Regions from separate parts of the Sphaerisporangium sp. NPDC049003 genome, predicted to be linked through region 1. Evidence: riboswitches for the same ligand, from Rfam matches in the RefSeq annotation. Region 1 holds a riboswitch; the other holds the start of a gene.
What was found. A riboswitch is a leader RNA that binds a small molecule or an ion and turns the genes downstream of it on or off. The one in region 1 is predicted to bind cobalamin.
Positions count from the first base shown of each region.

Region 2: it holds a riboswitch for cobalamin, as region 1 does, so the genes downstream of both, ACGFIV_RS04655 (ABC transporter substrate-binding protein) here and ACGFIV_RS07385 (ribonucleoside-diphosphate reductase subunit alpha) in region 1, are expected to answer to the same signal.

Region 1 is NZ_JBICTU010000005.1:183,282-189,120, forward strand. It holds gene ACGFIV_RS07375 (tripartite tricarboxylate transporter substrate-binding protein) at 1-252, shown strand, start outside; gene ACGFIV_RS07380 (RNA ligase family protein) at 275-1,498, shown strand; cobalamin riboswitch at 1,666-1,866, shown strand; gene ACGFIV_RS07385 (ribonucleoside-diphosphate reductase subunit alpha) at 1,983-4,253, shown strand; gene ACGFIV_RS07390 (ribonucleotide-diphosphate reductase subunit beta) at 4,253-5,248, shown strand; gene ACGFIV_RS07395 (mechanosensitive ion channel domain-containing protein) at 5,312-5,839, shown strand, end outside.
Region 2 is NZ_JBICTU010000003.1:270,525-276,363, reverse strand. It holds gene ACGFIV_RS04665 (ABC transporter ATP-binding protein) at 1-15, opposite strand, end outside; gene ACGFIV_RS04660 (FecCD family ABC transporter permease) at 12-1,055, opposite strand; gene ACGFIV_RS04655 (ABC transporter substrate-binding protein) at 1,187-2,140, opposite strand; adenosylcobalamin (AdoCbl) riboswitch at 2,185-2,324, opposite strand; gene ACGFIV_RS04650 (cytochrome P450) at 2,426-3,640, opposite strand; gene ACGFIV_RS04645 (hypothetical protein) at 3,643-4,158, opposite strand; partial or broken gene ACGFIV_RS04640 (phytanoyl-CoA dioxygenase family protein) at 4,241-4,786, opposite strand; gene ACGFIV_RS04635 (cytochrome P450) at 5,174-5,839, shown strand, end outside.

The DNA of each region.
Region 1 (5,839 bases):
CTGGAGTGCGACGTACACCTGTCCTGCGCCAACTGGCGCGGCCTGCTCGGTGCCGGTGACCTCGCCGACGACGACCGGGCCGCCCTCATCGGCCTGTGCCACGACATCGCGGACTCGGCGCGCTGGAGGGCGCTGTGCGCGCGGAACGGCTGGACCCCGCTGTACCTGGAGGGCGAGGAGTTCCGGCAGTGGCTGCGCGTGGAGTCCGCCCGGCTGAGCCGGGCACTCGGCGAGCTGGGCCTGCGCGCCTGAGCGGCCACGGCCGCCGGGGAGAGTGTCGAGGCCGTTCGCCGACGCCGACGCCGACGCCGACGCCGTCTCGGTCACCGGCACCAACCGCGTGGCAGCGTCGCGACCGCGTGCGTCGAGCCGAAAACCCTTGTCGTCGATGATCGGTCTGGCTCTACTCTGGCCGGGCGGTGAGGTCTTCGATACGGAAGGGTTGGTCATGGACGTCGAGTGGTCGGTCTACCCGAAGATGGCGCGGCGTGCGGGCCCTGTCCCGCACACCGGCGGCCCGTGGGTGGCCACCGAGAAGATCCACGGCGCGCATCTGGCGGTGGTGTGCGACGGCACATCGGTATGGCCTGCCAAGCGGCGGGTCCTGCTGTCGGAGGCGGAGCTCGACTCCTTCTTCGGGCTGTCGCGGATCTGGCCGGATCTGGCGGTCACGGCCGCCGAGATGGCCCGGTTCCTGCGTGGCCTGGAGGGGTTCGATGGCAACCTGGTGCTCTATGGGGAGTTGGCCGGCGGTCACTATCCGCATCCTGAGGTGACGGCGGTGCCCGGCGTCCAACCAGTGCAGACAGGCGTGTGGTACTGCCCTGATCTGGTATGGATCCTGTTTGACGCGGCCTTCGAGACCGAAGAGGGCGTCGTCTGGCTCGCCGATGACACCCTGCGCCAGGCGGCCGCTCGGGCGGGAGCGCGTTGCGTGCCGCGCCTCGCCGAAGGGGCGCTGTCCACGCTCGGCGAACTACCGCCGGCCTTTTCCAGCCGGCTCCCCGCACTGCTCGGGTTGCCCGCCTTGGCGGACAACCTCGCCGAGGGGCTGGTGCTCAGACCGGCCGGGCGCTGGAAGGCGAGCACGCGGGCCATCCCGCGTCCATTGGTCAAACGCAAGCATCCGCGCTTCGCTGAGGACTCCCGCTATCAGGGTGCCCGGCCGTATGTGCCGCCGGTCGAGGGAGCGGCAGGTGTCCCGGGATGGCTTGTCGCCGAGGCGGTCGAGCGGCTCACCCCGGCGCGTGCGGCAGCGGTGCTGAGCAAGCTCGGACCCGCCACCGCGATCGAACCACTGGCCGAGGAGATCCTCACCGACCTCCTCGACGACCTGGAGGAGGACCTCGGGGGCCTGGAACCCGGACAGCGCACCGCGCTGCGAGGCGCGCTCGCCACAGGCGTCGCGGCACTGGCTCGCATCGATCACGACCACCGTGCCGGGGGTCCCCCGGTCGCGGGGGATGGCGCGGCTGCCGGGGGACGCACAGGGCGATGATCCCGCCGCCCGGCGACGCCGCTCCGGCCGCAACCCCTCTCCCCCTCCAGAGCGCCCTCGATTTCGTGTCACGGTTCGTTGAGGAGGTAATCCATGGTGCGAGTGGCAGTAAGTAACGGCCCCTGACACAACCTGTAGGGGTTGTTGTGGCGGCGCCCACTACATGTAGGATCCTGATCGTTGCTGGTTCGCTCTGCGGAGCGAGGTAAGAGGGAACCCGGTGCGATTCCGGGGCTGCCCCGCAGCGGTGAGCGGGAACGACCGCCGTCACATGAGCACTGGGCAGCGGAAGGCCTGGGAAGCGACGGCCACTAGGCGTGAGAAGACGCCCGCGAGTCCGAAGACCTGCCGGTGACATGTCGTCCAGGCCTCGAGGGAGGGCCGCGGACGGGGTATCCGGCCTGCCCGCTCGGCGCGACGCCTGCCGGTCGTGCTCCGACGCGTGCCCTCCTTGCGGGGATTCGAGCGCAACGAGGGAGAGCACGTGACCGTGACACGCGATTTGCCACTGCCGTACCAGACCGGGGACAGGCGCCTTGCCATCGAGGAGGCCGCCGCCCGGGTCGTCACCGATCCCGCCAACTCCCGGATCGCCGCCGGGCTGCTGGCCGAGGAGATCGCGGACGAGGCGGCGGCGCACGGCGTGCGGACGTTCTCGGAGTCGATCGCCGCCACGCACGCGGCGGGGCTGATCCAGGATGAGCTGGCCGAGTTCGTGCGGGCCAACGCGGACGTGCTGGACGAGCTGGTCGACCCCGAGGGCGACGCGCGTTTCGAGTACTTCGGGCTGCGCACCGTCTACGACCGCTACCTGCTGCGCCACCCCGTCACGCGCGGCGTGCTGGAGGCGCCTCAGCACTTCTTCCTGCGCGTGGCCTGCGGGCTCGCCGGCACGGTGGCCGAGGCCGCGGAGCTCTACCGGCTGATCTCCACGCTGTCGTACCTGCCCAGTTCGCCGACATTGTTCAACTCCGGGGCGCGGCGCCCGCAACTGTCGTCGTGCTTCCTTCTCGACTCGCCCCGCGACGAGCTGGAGGCCATCTACGAGCGGTACGGCCAGATCGCGCGCCTGTCGAAGTACGCCGGGGGGATCGGGGTCTCCTGGACCCGCGTCCGGTCGCGCGGCTCGCTCATCCGGGGGACCAACGGTCACTCCAACGGCATCGTGCCCTGGCTGCGCACGCTCGACTCCAGCGTCGCGGCGGTGAACCAGGGCGGGCGGCGCAAGGGCGCGGCCTGCGTCTACCTCGAACCGTGGCACGCCGACGTCGAGGAGTTCCTGGAGCTGCGCGACAACACCGGCGAGGACGCCCGCCGCACCCACAACCTCAACCTGGCGAACTGGATCCCCGACGAGTTCATGCGCCGCGTCGAGGACGACGGCGTCTGGTCGCTGTTCGACCCCAAGGCCGTCCCCGAGCTGGTCGACCTGTGGGGCGAGGAGTTCGACGCCAGGTACCGCGAGGCGGAGGAGGCCGGGCTCTACGTCCGCCAGCTCCCCGCGAGGACCCTGTACGGCCGCATGATGCGCACCCTCGCGCAGACGGGCAACGGCTGGATGACGTTCAAGGACGCCGCCAACCGGGCCTCCAACCAGACGGCCAGGCCCGGGAACGTCATCCACCTGTCCAACCTGTGCACCGAGATCCTTGAGGTGACCAGCGACGCCGAGACGGCCGTGTGCAACCTCGGCTCGGTCAACCTCGCCGCGCACCTGGTGGACGGCGGGGTCGACTGGGCCCGGCTGCGCTCCACGGTGGCGACGGCCGTCCGCTTCCTCGACCGGTCCATCGACCGGGGCTTCTACCCCACACCCGAGGCGGAGGCCGCCAACCTGCGCTGGCGGCCGATCGGCCTCGGCGTGATGGGCCTCGCCGACGTCTTCTTCTCGCTGCGGCTTCCCTTCGACTCGCCGGAGGCGCTCGCGCTGTCCACGCGGATCGCCGAGGAGATGGCGCTCGCCGCCTACTGGGCGTCCGCGAGCCTCGCCGAGGCGCACGGGGCGCATCCGTCGTACGCCGACACGCGCGCGGCCGGGGGAGTCCTGCACCTCGACCACTTCCCGGCGGCGAACCCGGTACACCCCGCCGAGTGGGCGGAGCTGCGCGAGCGCGTCGCGGTCACCGGGCTGCGCAACTCGCTGCTCCTGGCCGTCGCCCCCACGGCGACCATCGCCTCGATCGCCGGATGCTACGAGTGCGTCGAGCCGCAGGTGTCCAACGTCTTCAAGCGCGAGACGCTCTCGGGTGAGTTCCTGCAGGTCAACCGCTACCTGGTCCGCGATCTGCAGGAGCGCGGGCTGTGGACGCCGCAGGTCAGGGACGCGGTCAAGCGCGCCGACGGGTCCGTGGGCGAGATCGCCTCGGTTCCCGAGGACCTCAAGGCCCTGTACCGCACCGCCTGGGAGCTGCCGCAGAAGGCGCTGATCGACCTGGCCGCCGCGCGGCAGCCGTACATCGACCAGTCGCAGTCCCTCAACCTCTTCATGGCCACCCCGACCATCGGCAAGCTGTCGTCGATGTACGCCTATGCGTGGCGGTCCGGGCTGAAGACCACGTACTACCTGCGCTCGCGTCCGGCGACGCGCATAGCGCAGACCACCGTGGCCGCCGAGTCCACGGCAGGCTCCCCGTCGGCGTCCCCGTCGCCGTCCGCGCGCGGCGCGGACTCCGTCCAGACGTTCGAGGTCGTGCCCGACCTCGCGGCCGTCGCGTGTTCCCTCGAAAACCCCGAGATCTGTGAGGCCTGCCAGTGATGCTGCTCGACCCCGGAATGGACCTGACGCTGCGGCCGATGCGGTACCCCGAGTTCTACGAGCGGTACAGGGCCGCGATCCGCAACACCTGGACGGTCGAGGAGGTGGACCTCCAGTCCGACCTCGCCGACCTCGCGAAGATGAGCCCGGGGGAGCGGCACCTGATCAACCGCCTGGTGGCGTTCTTCGCGACCGGCGACTCGATCGTGGCCAACAACCTGGTGCTGAACCTGTACCAGCACGTCAACGCCCCCGAGGCGCGGCTGTACCTCTCACGGCAGCTCTTCGAGGAGGCCGTGCACGTGCAGTTCTACCTCACGCTGCTGGACACCTACCTCCCCGACCACGACGAGCGGGCCAAGGCGTTCGCGGCGATCGAGCACATCCCGTCGATCAGGGACAAGGCGGAGTTCTGCTTCCGGTGGATCGACTCGATCAACGGGCTCAGCCGCCTCGCGACCCGGCAGGACCGCGGGGCCTTCCTGCTCAACCTGATCTGCTTCGCCGCCTGCATCGAGGGCCTGTTCTTCTACGGCGCCTTCGCCTACGTGTACTGGCTGCGCTCGCGCGGCCTGCTGGGCGGGCTGGCGACCGGGACGAACTGGGTGTTCCGCGACGAGTCCATGCACATGGAGTTCGCCTTCTCGGTGGTGGACACCGTGCGGGCGGAGGAGCCGGATCTCTTCGACGACGAGCTGGGCGCCCAGGTGACCCGGATGATCGAGGAGGCGGTCGCCGCCGAGCTGGCGTTCGCCCGTGACCTGTGCGGCGAGGGCCTCGCCGGCATGAGCGCGGACCAGATGCGCGAGTACCTCCAGTACGTCGCCGACCGGCGCCTGGTGCGGCTCGGGCTGCCCATCCGGTACGGCACGGCCAACCCGTTCGCCTTCATGGAGCTCCAGGACGTGCAGGAGCTGGCGAACTTCTTCGAGCGCAGGGTGTCCGCCTACCAGGTGGCGGTGGAGGGCACGGTGAGCTTCGACGAGGTGTTCTGAGCCAATCTGATTTCCCCCAACCGATGGCACACGGTAGGAAAGACGACGAAGGAGGCGCCGTCCGTGTCATCAGCAGTCAATTGGGTTGTCCTTGTGCTCGTCGTGGTGGCGGCCATCGTGGCGGTGGAGCTGCTCAGGCGGCTGCTCAGATCCCGTCGCGTCAACGGCCGCTTCTCGCTGGCGGGCCCGATCGTCGAGCGGTGCACGTGGCCGGGGTTCGCCACGGCGGGCCTGGTCGCGTTCAACACCGGATTCGCGCCGGGCATGACCGGCGAGGACGCCTCCTACGCGGTGGAGCAGGGCGTCACCGTGCTGCTGATCGCGACCGTGGCCTGGCTGGTCATCCAGGCCGCGTACGCGGTGACGGACGTGGTGCTGGCGCGGCTCGGGACGATCGAGGGCGACGGCAACCGCAGGGCGCGCCGCATCCGCACGCAGATCACCCTCGTACGGCGGGTGGCCGCCGCCGTCATGATCGTGGTGGCCGCGGGGGCGATGCTGTTCAGCTTCCCGTCCGTGCGGGCTCTCGGCGCCGGGCTGCTGGCCTCGGCCGGGATCGCCGGCGTGGTGGCGGGCATCGCCGCGCAGTCC
Region 2 (5,839 bases), on a different contig from region 1:
CTCGATGGCGCTCACGCGTCCACCGACCGTGTCGCGCGCAGTACCCCGACGAAGAAGGGCGCGCCGATGAACGCGGTGACCACGCCGATCGGCAGCTCGGCGGGGGCGAGCACCGTACGGGCGACCAGGTCGGCCAGCACCAGGAACGACGCCCCCGCCAGAAGCGACAGCGGGAGGACCACCCGGTACGACCCGCCCGCCAGCCGCCGCACGACGTGCGGCACCACGATGCCGACGAACCCGATGAGCCCGCTCACCGCGACCGCGGACGCGGTGGCCAGCGACGCCGCGCACAGGACGACGAGCCGGACGCGCCCCGCGTTGACCCCGAGGCTGACCGCCTCGTCGTCGCCGACCGACAGCACGTCCAGCAGCCGGCCGTGGGCGAGCAGGACGACCGTCGACACCAGGGCGTAGGGGGCGACGAGCCACACCTGCGCCCAGTCGCCGCCGATGCCCCCGAGGATCCACGAGTAGATGCGCTGCAACTGCTCGACGCGGAGCTGCTGCACGAAGGCCTGCAACGCGGACAGGAAGGAGGCCACCGCCACCCCGGCGAGCACCAGGGTGGCCGTGCCGCCGCCCCGGCCCGCCGTGTTGCCGAGCGCGTACGCCAGCAGCACGCCGCCGATCGCCCCGCCGAAGGCGGCGAGCGGCACCAGCCCGTCGACCTGGATCAGCACGATCATCAGGGTCGCGGTGAAGCCCGCACCGGCGGCGGCGCCGAGAAGGTAGGGATCGGCGAGCGGGTTGCGGAACACGCCCTGGTACCCGGCGCCCGCGATGGCCAGCAGGCCGCCGACCACCGCCGCCAGCACCACGCGGGGCAACCTGAGCTGGAAGACCAGCCCCCGCTCGACCGGCGACAGCCCGGAGTCCACCGAGACGAACGGCACCCGGTCGAGCAGTTCGAGCACGATGCCCTTGAGCGAGACGCCGGCCGCGCCGATCATCAGGCCCGCGATCACGCAGATCACGAGCACGGCGAGGGCCGCGGCCAGCGCCGCCGGCCGCAGCCTCGCCGCGCGCGTCGTACCGGCGTCGCGCCGCCTCACGGGGCGCGACCTACCGGCGTCGCGCCGATTCACAGGGCGCGTCGTACCGGCGCCGCGCCGCTTCTCAGGGCGCGTCGTTCCAGGGTCGTGCCGGTTCACGGGGCGTGTCGTTCCAGGTGTCCCATCGGGTCTCAGGCGGCGGCCTTCGTGACCGCCTCGTCAACGATCTTGACGAAGTCGACCACGCGCGGGCCCCAGCGTGAGGCGATGTCGTCGTCGAGCGTGATCACGCGGTCCTTCGCGATCGCCGACAGGCCTCCCCACCCCGGCCGTTTGGCGAGGGCCTCCCTGGACTGGCCGCAGCACTTGGTGTCGGCCAGGAAGATCAGGTCGGGGTCGGCCTTGGCGACGAACTCGCTGGAGAGCTTGGGGTACCCCCCGGCGGCCTCGGGGGCCGTGTCCGCGATGTTGGCGAGCCCGAAGAGCCCGTAGATCTGGCCGATGAACGTGCTGGACGTCACCGAGTACGGCGTGTTGTCCAGCTCGTGGAAGTAAGTGAGCTTCTTGTCCTTGGGCGCCGCGGCGACGATCTCGTCGATCTGCCGCTTCATGCCCGCGGCGAGCTCGTCGGCCTTGGCCTTGTTGCCGGTGGCGGCTCCGAGGTCGGCGATCTCGTCGTAGGTCTCGTCGAGCTTGGTGGCGGCCGGTTCGAGCAGGACCGGGATGCCGACCTTGGTCAGCGCGGCCACGATGCCGCCCGTGTCGTTGGCGAGCACGACCAGGTCGGGCTTCTTGGCGATGATCGCCTCGGCGTTGGGCTTGAAGCCGGACAGGTCCGACTTCGGGGCCTCGGCGGGGTAGGTCGACTGGTCGTCGACGGCGATGACCTGCGGTCCCGCGCCGATCGCGAACAGGCTCTCCGTGGCGCTCGGCGAGAGCGAGATGATCTGGGCGGGCTTGTGCCCGATGGTGACGGAGCCGTTGCCCGCCTGGACGGTGACGGGGAAGCCGCCATCCTGCGAGGCGGCGGGAGCGGGGGTGGCGGTGGCGGTGGCGGTGCTTTCGGTGCCGGTGGACTGGCCGCATGCGGCCAGTGTCAGCGCACCCAGCAACGCGCCCGCCAAGGCCGTGCGTACGGGCCTCACGAGAGTTCCTCCTGTTGCCGGGAAATCGAGAGACCCGTGTGCTGACGGATCACCCTTTTCCACGAGGGTTGACGACGTCGGCGCGGCATGCAGGCGACCTGGCTCGACCCGAGGGGTCTCACAGTTGCGGGACAGCGCCGGACTCACACCGGACTTCGCTGCACGCTGCGCGTCAGACGAACGGTATCAACCAATGCCGCAACGGGATACGACGGGTGGAAAGCCTCACCACTCCAGACCGGCGGCTCAGGCGAGCTGCGCCTCAGAACGCAGCGCGTGGGGTGATCACCATTCGACCAGAAGCGACGGCAGGCCCCGCCCGACGATGGACTTGCGGTACGCGAGCGGCTGGCCGGGCACCAGCCGCAGGCCGGGCAGCCGGCGGCCCAGCACCTCAAGGGCCGTACGGAGCTGGAGGCGCGCCAGCGCGGCCCCGACGCAGAAGTGGATGCCGTACCCGAACGTCATGTGCGCGTCGGAGTTCCCTCGCCCGAGGTCGAACTCCTCCGGCGCGGGGAAGACGGTCTCGTCGTGCGCGGCCGAGTCGGTGGAGAGCGGCACCAGCGAGCCCTCCGGGATGGTCACGCCGTGCAGCTCGATGTCGGTGAGGGCGTACCGGAAGGAGCCGAGGCTGGAGCCGTCGATGCGCATGCACTCCTCGACCGCGTTCTGGACCAGCTCGGGGGCCAGGGGCCAGGCGTCCTCACGCAGGAGCCTCAGCACGCTGTTGCCGAGCTGGTTGGGCACGGTGTCGTTGCCGCCCAGCAGGATCGTGGAGATCAGCTCGACGACCTCCCTGTGGGACAGCTCGGTTCCGATGAGCCCGGTCATCAGCGAGGTGAAGTCGTCACGCGGCTCGGCGGCGCGGGAGGCCACCAGCTTGTCGACGTAGTCCAGGTATTCGAGGAAGCTGCGCGCCAGCACGAGCTGCCGGTCGGGCGGCTGCGGCGACAGGAACAGCATGAACCAGTCCTTGACGTGCTCCTTGACGAACTCCTCGTCCTCCTCGGGCACGCCGATGAACCGGGCGCTGAGCTTGGCCGACGGCACGTGCCCGAGCTCCGCGACGAAGTCGCCCCCGCCCTGCGGCGCCACCCGGTCGAGGAGGTCCTCGTTGAGCCGCCGGAACCGCTCCTCCATCGCGGTGACAGCGCGCGGGGTGAAGGCCCGGGACACCGAACGGCGCAGCCGCGTGTGCGTGGGCGGGTCGACGTTGGCCACGAAGCTGGACAGGAAGGACCCGTGGTCGCCGAGCACCTTCCTGGTCTCGCCGGCGAGGCTCCGCGAGATCGTGAGCGACCCCTCGGAGGAGAACCGCCGCGCGTCCCCGTACGCCGCGCGCACGTCCTCGTGGCGGGTCAGGACGTACGCGTCCAGGTGCTCGCTGTGGAACACCGGCCGTTCGTGCCTGAGCCTGCGCAGGAAGTCGTACGGCGCGGCGACGTGCCAGTCGGAGGTGACGTCGAAGTCGGTGGCGGTGGCCGGTGAGGTGTTCTGCATGATCACGACCTCGGGGTGAGGATCCTGCGGGGGTTCTCGACGAGCATCTGGTGGATCTGGTCATCGGTCACGCCGCGCTTGCGCAGCTCGGGAAGGACGTCGCGGGAGATGTGCAGCAGGTGGTAGTTCGGGTGGCGCTCCCGTACGACCCGGGGGTCGAACCGGTCGTTGAAGCAGTAGGAGTCGTGGGACAGCACCATGCGGCCGGCGTGGCCGCGCGCGCACATCTCCGCCACGATGGCGACCCGGTCCTCGAACGAGCTGATCGTCTCGATGCCGAACCGGTCCATGCCGAGGAAGCTGCCCTCGGCGACCAGCTCTTCGAGATAGGCGGGGTCGGTGGAGTCGCCGGCGTGGCCGATGACGACCCGCGTCAGGTCCACGCCCTCGGAGGCCAGGAGCCGCTGCTGCTCCAGCCCGCCCCGCGAGGCGCTGTGGGAGTGGGTGGTGATCGGCGCCCCGGTCTCCAGGTGCGCCCGCGCGACGGCCCGGAAGACCCGCTCGCAGCCCGGCGTCATGCCCTGGTGGTCGGATGCGCACTTGAACGTGGTGGACGGTCGCGTCGCCGGCCCGCAGGTCCAGGGGAGGCGACAGCTCCAGCGCTTTGAGCCACGGGTGCTGGGTGAGCTGGTCGTCGCCGTCGCGGGTGAAGCTCCGTCCGAGGACGCCGTGCCGGTGGGAGCCGTTGTAGAACCGCAGGCTGCCCATCTCGGCGGGGACGTCGGCGAGCGCCAGCCAGACGGTCAGCATCGCCGAGCGGTCCATCGGCATCCAGGGGAAGTCCTGGTGGAACTCGGTCGCGCCGTGCCCGCCGTCGCCAGGTTCCTTGATCAGCAGGTTCGTCACCTGGACGCGCACGCCCCTGACGCCGTGCAGCAGCCGGGTGGCGCACCGGCCCATCGCGGCGTCGAAGGCCAGGTCGTGGAAGGCCTCGTCGGACTCGGCGACGTCCCTGGACTGGCCGAACGCCTGGTCGACCAGGGTGGCGCGCTCGCGCGAGCGGGCGCGCAGGTGACCGAGCGCCCGCTCGCGCAGCCCGTCCACCAGGGCGGGATCGACGAGCCGCGGCAGCCGTACCCAGCCGTTCCCCTTGAAGGATTCGACCTCATGATCGGTCACGTCGCGGACCGGAGCATTGGTGGCCATTGCCCCAGTTTCGAACCAACCCCACCCCTAAAGCAAGCGCTTGGTAGCGGTAGGTCGCCCCCTGGCGGCCGGAACCTCTTGCGACCAAGACCACTTAAGTCGTCGGCCCGGCCCGGCATCGCCGCCGCACAGCCCCCTGTCATCGGCGCGGACCCGTGTCCGAAACTGATCATTGAGCCGGGTCCCGGTGATTTGTCTGACCGAAAATCTTGCTCCTGGTCAGATTATCGTGGTAGATCATTCACCACGTGGCATTTGCCATGACAGTAGCCGCTTGTCTCGTTTGCGGCCCTTGTGACACGCGGCGTTTCCAGATCGGCGCCCCCAACGAAGGGCGTCCCGCCACGCCGCGTGCTTCCGGGTGGCTCAAGGTTGGAGATCGTGGAGATGCCGGTCGATATCGGCGCCGGGCAGGCCCGGCGGACCAGACGGGGCCCCCTCTCCCGGGTGATGCCGAAGATCGCGCGAGATCCCGTCAACGGCCTCGCGGAGATCGGGATGCGGGCCGGCGGAGAGGTCGTACGGCTGAAGCTCGGCCTGTTCCGGCCGTATCTGGTGACCCACCCGGACCACGTCCAGCACGTGCTGCGCGGCAACTGGACCAACTACACCCGCCAGGGCATGTTCTGGCGGCCGTTGAACCGCCTGCTCGGAGCCGGCATCCTCGGCGACGGCCCCTCCTGGGAGTCCAGCAGGAAGATCCTCCAGGCGCTGTTCACGGCCAAGTACATCGCCTCGCTGGCCGGCGTGGTCGCCAAGACGGTCGACGAGCGGGTCGCCGAGCTGGAGGAGCACGCCCGGTCGGGGAGCCCGGTCGACGCCGCGCACGAGATGGCCGCCATCGTCAACCAGAGCACCGTCAGGGTCCTGTTCGGGGACAGGATCTCCCGGCGGGACAGCGAGCGGCTGATGTCCGCCTACCACACGGCCGACGCGGCGGTCACGTTCCGGCTGCTCATGCCTTTCATGCCGTACTCGCTCCGCATGCCGGGCGACCGGGCCTTCATGGACGCGGTCGGCGCCGTCGACGACGTGGTGTTCCCGGTGATCCGG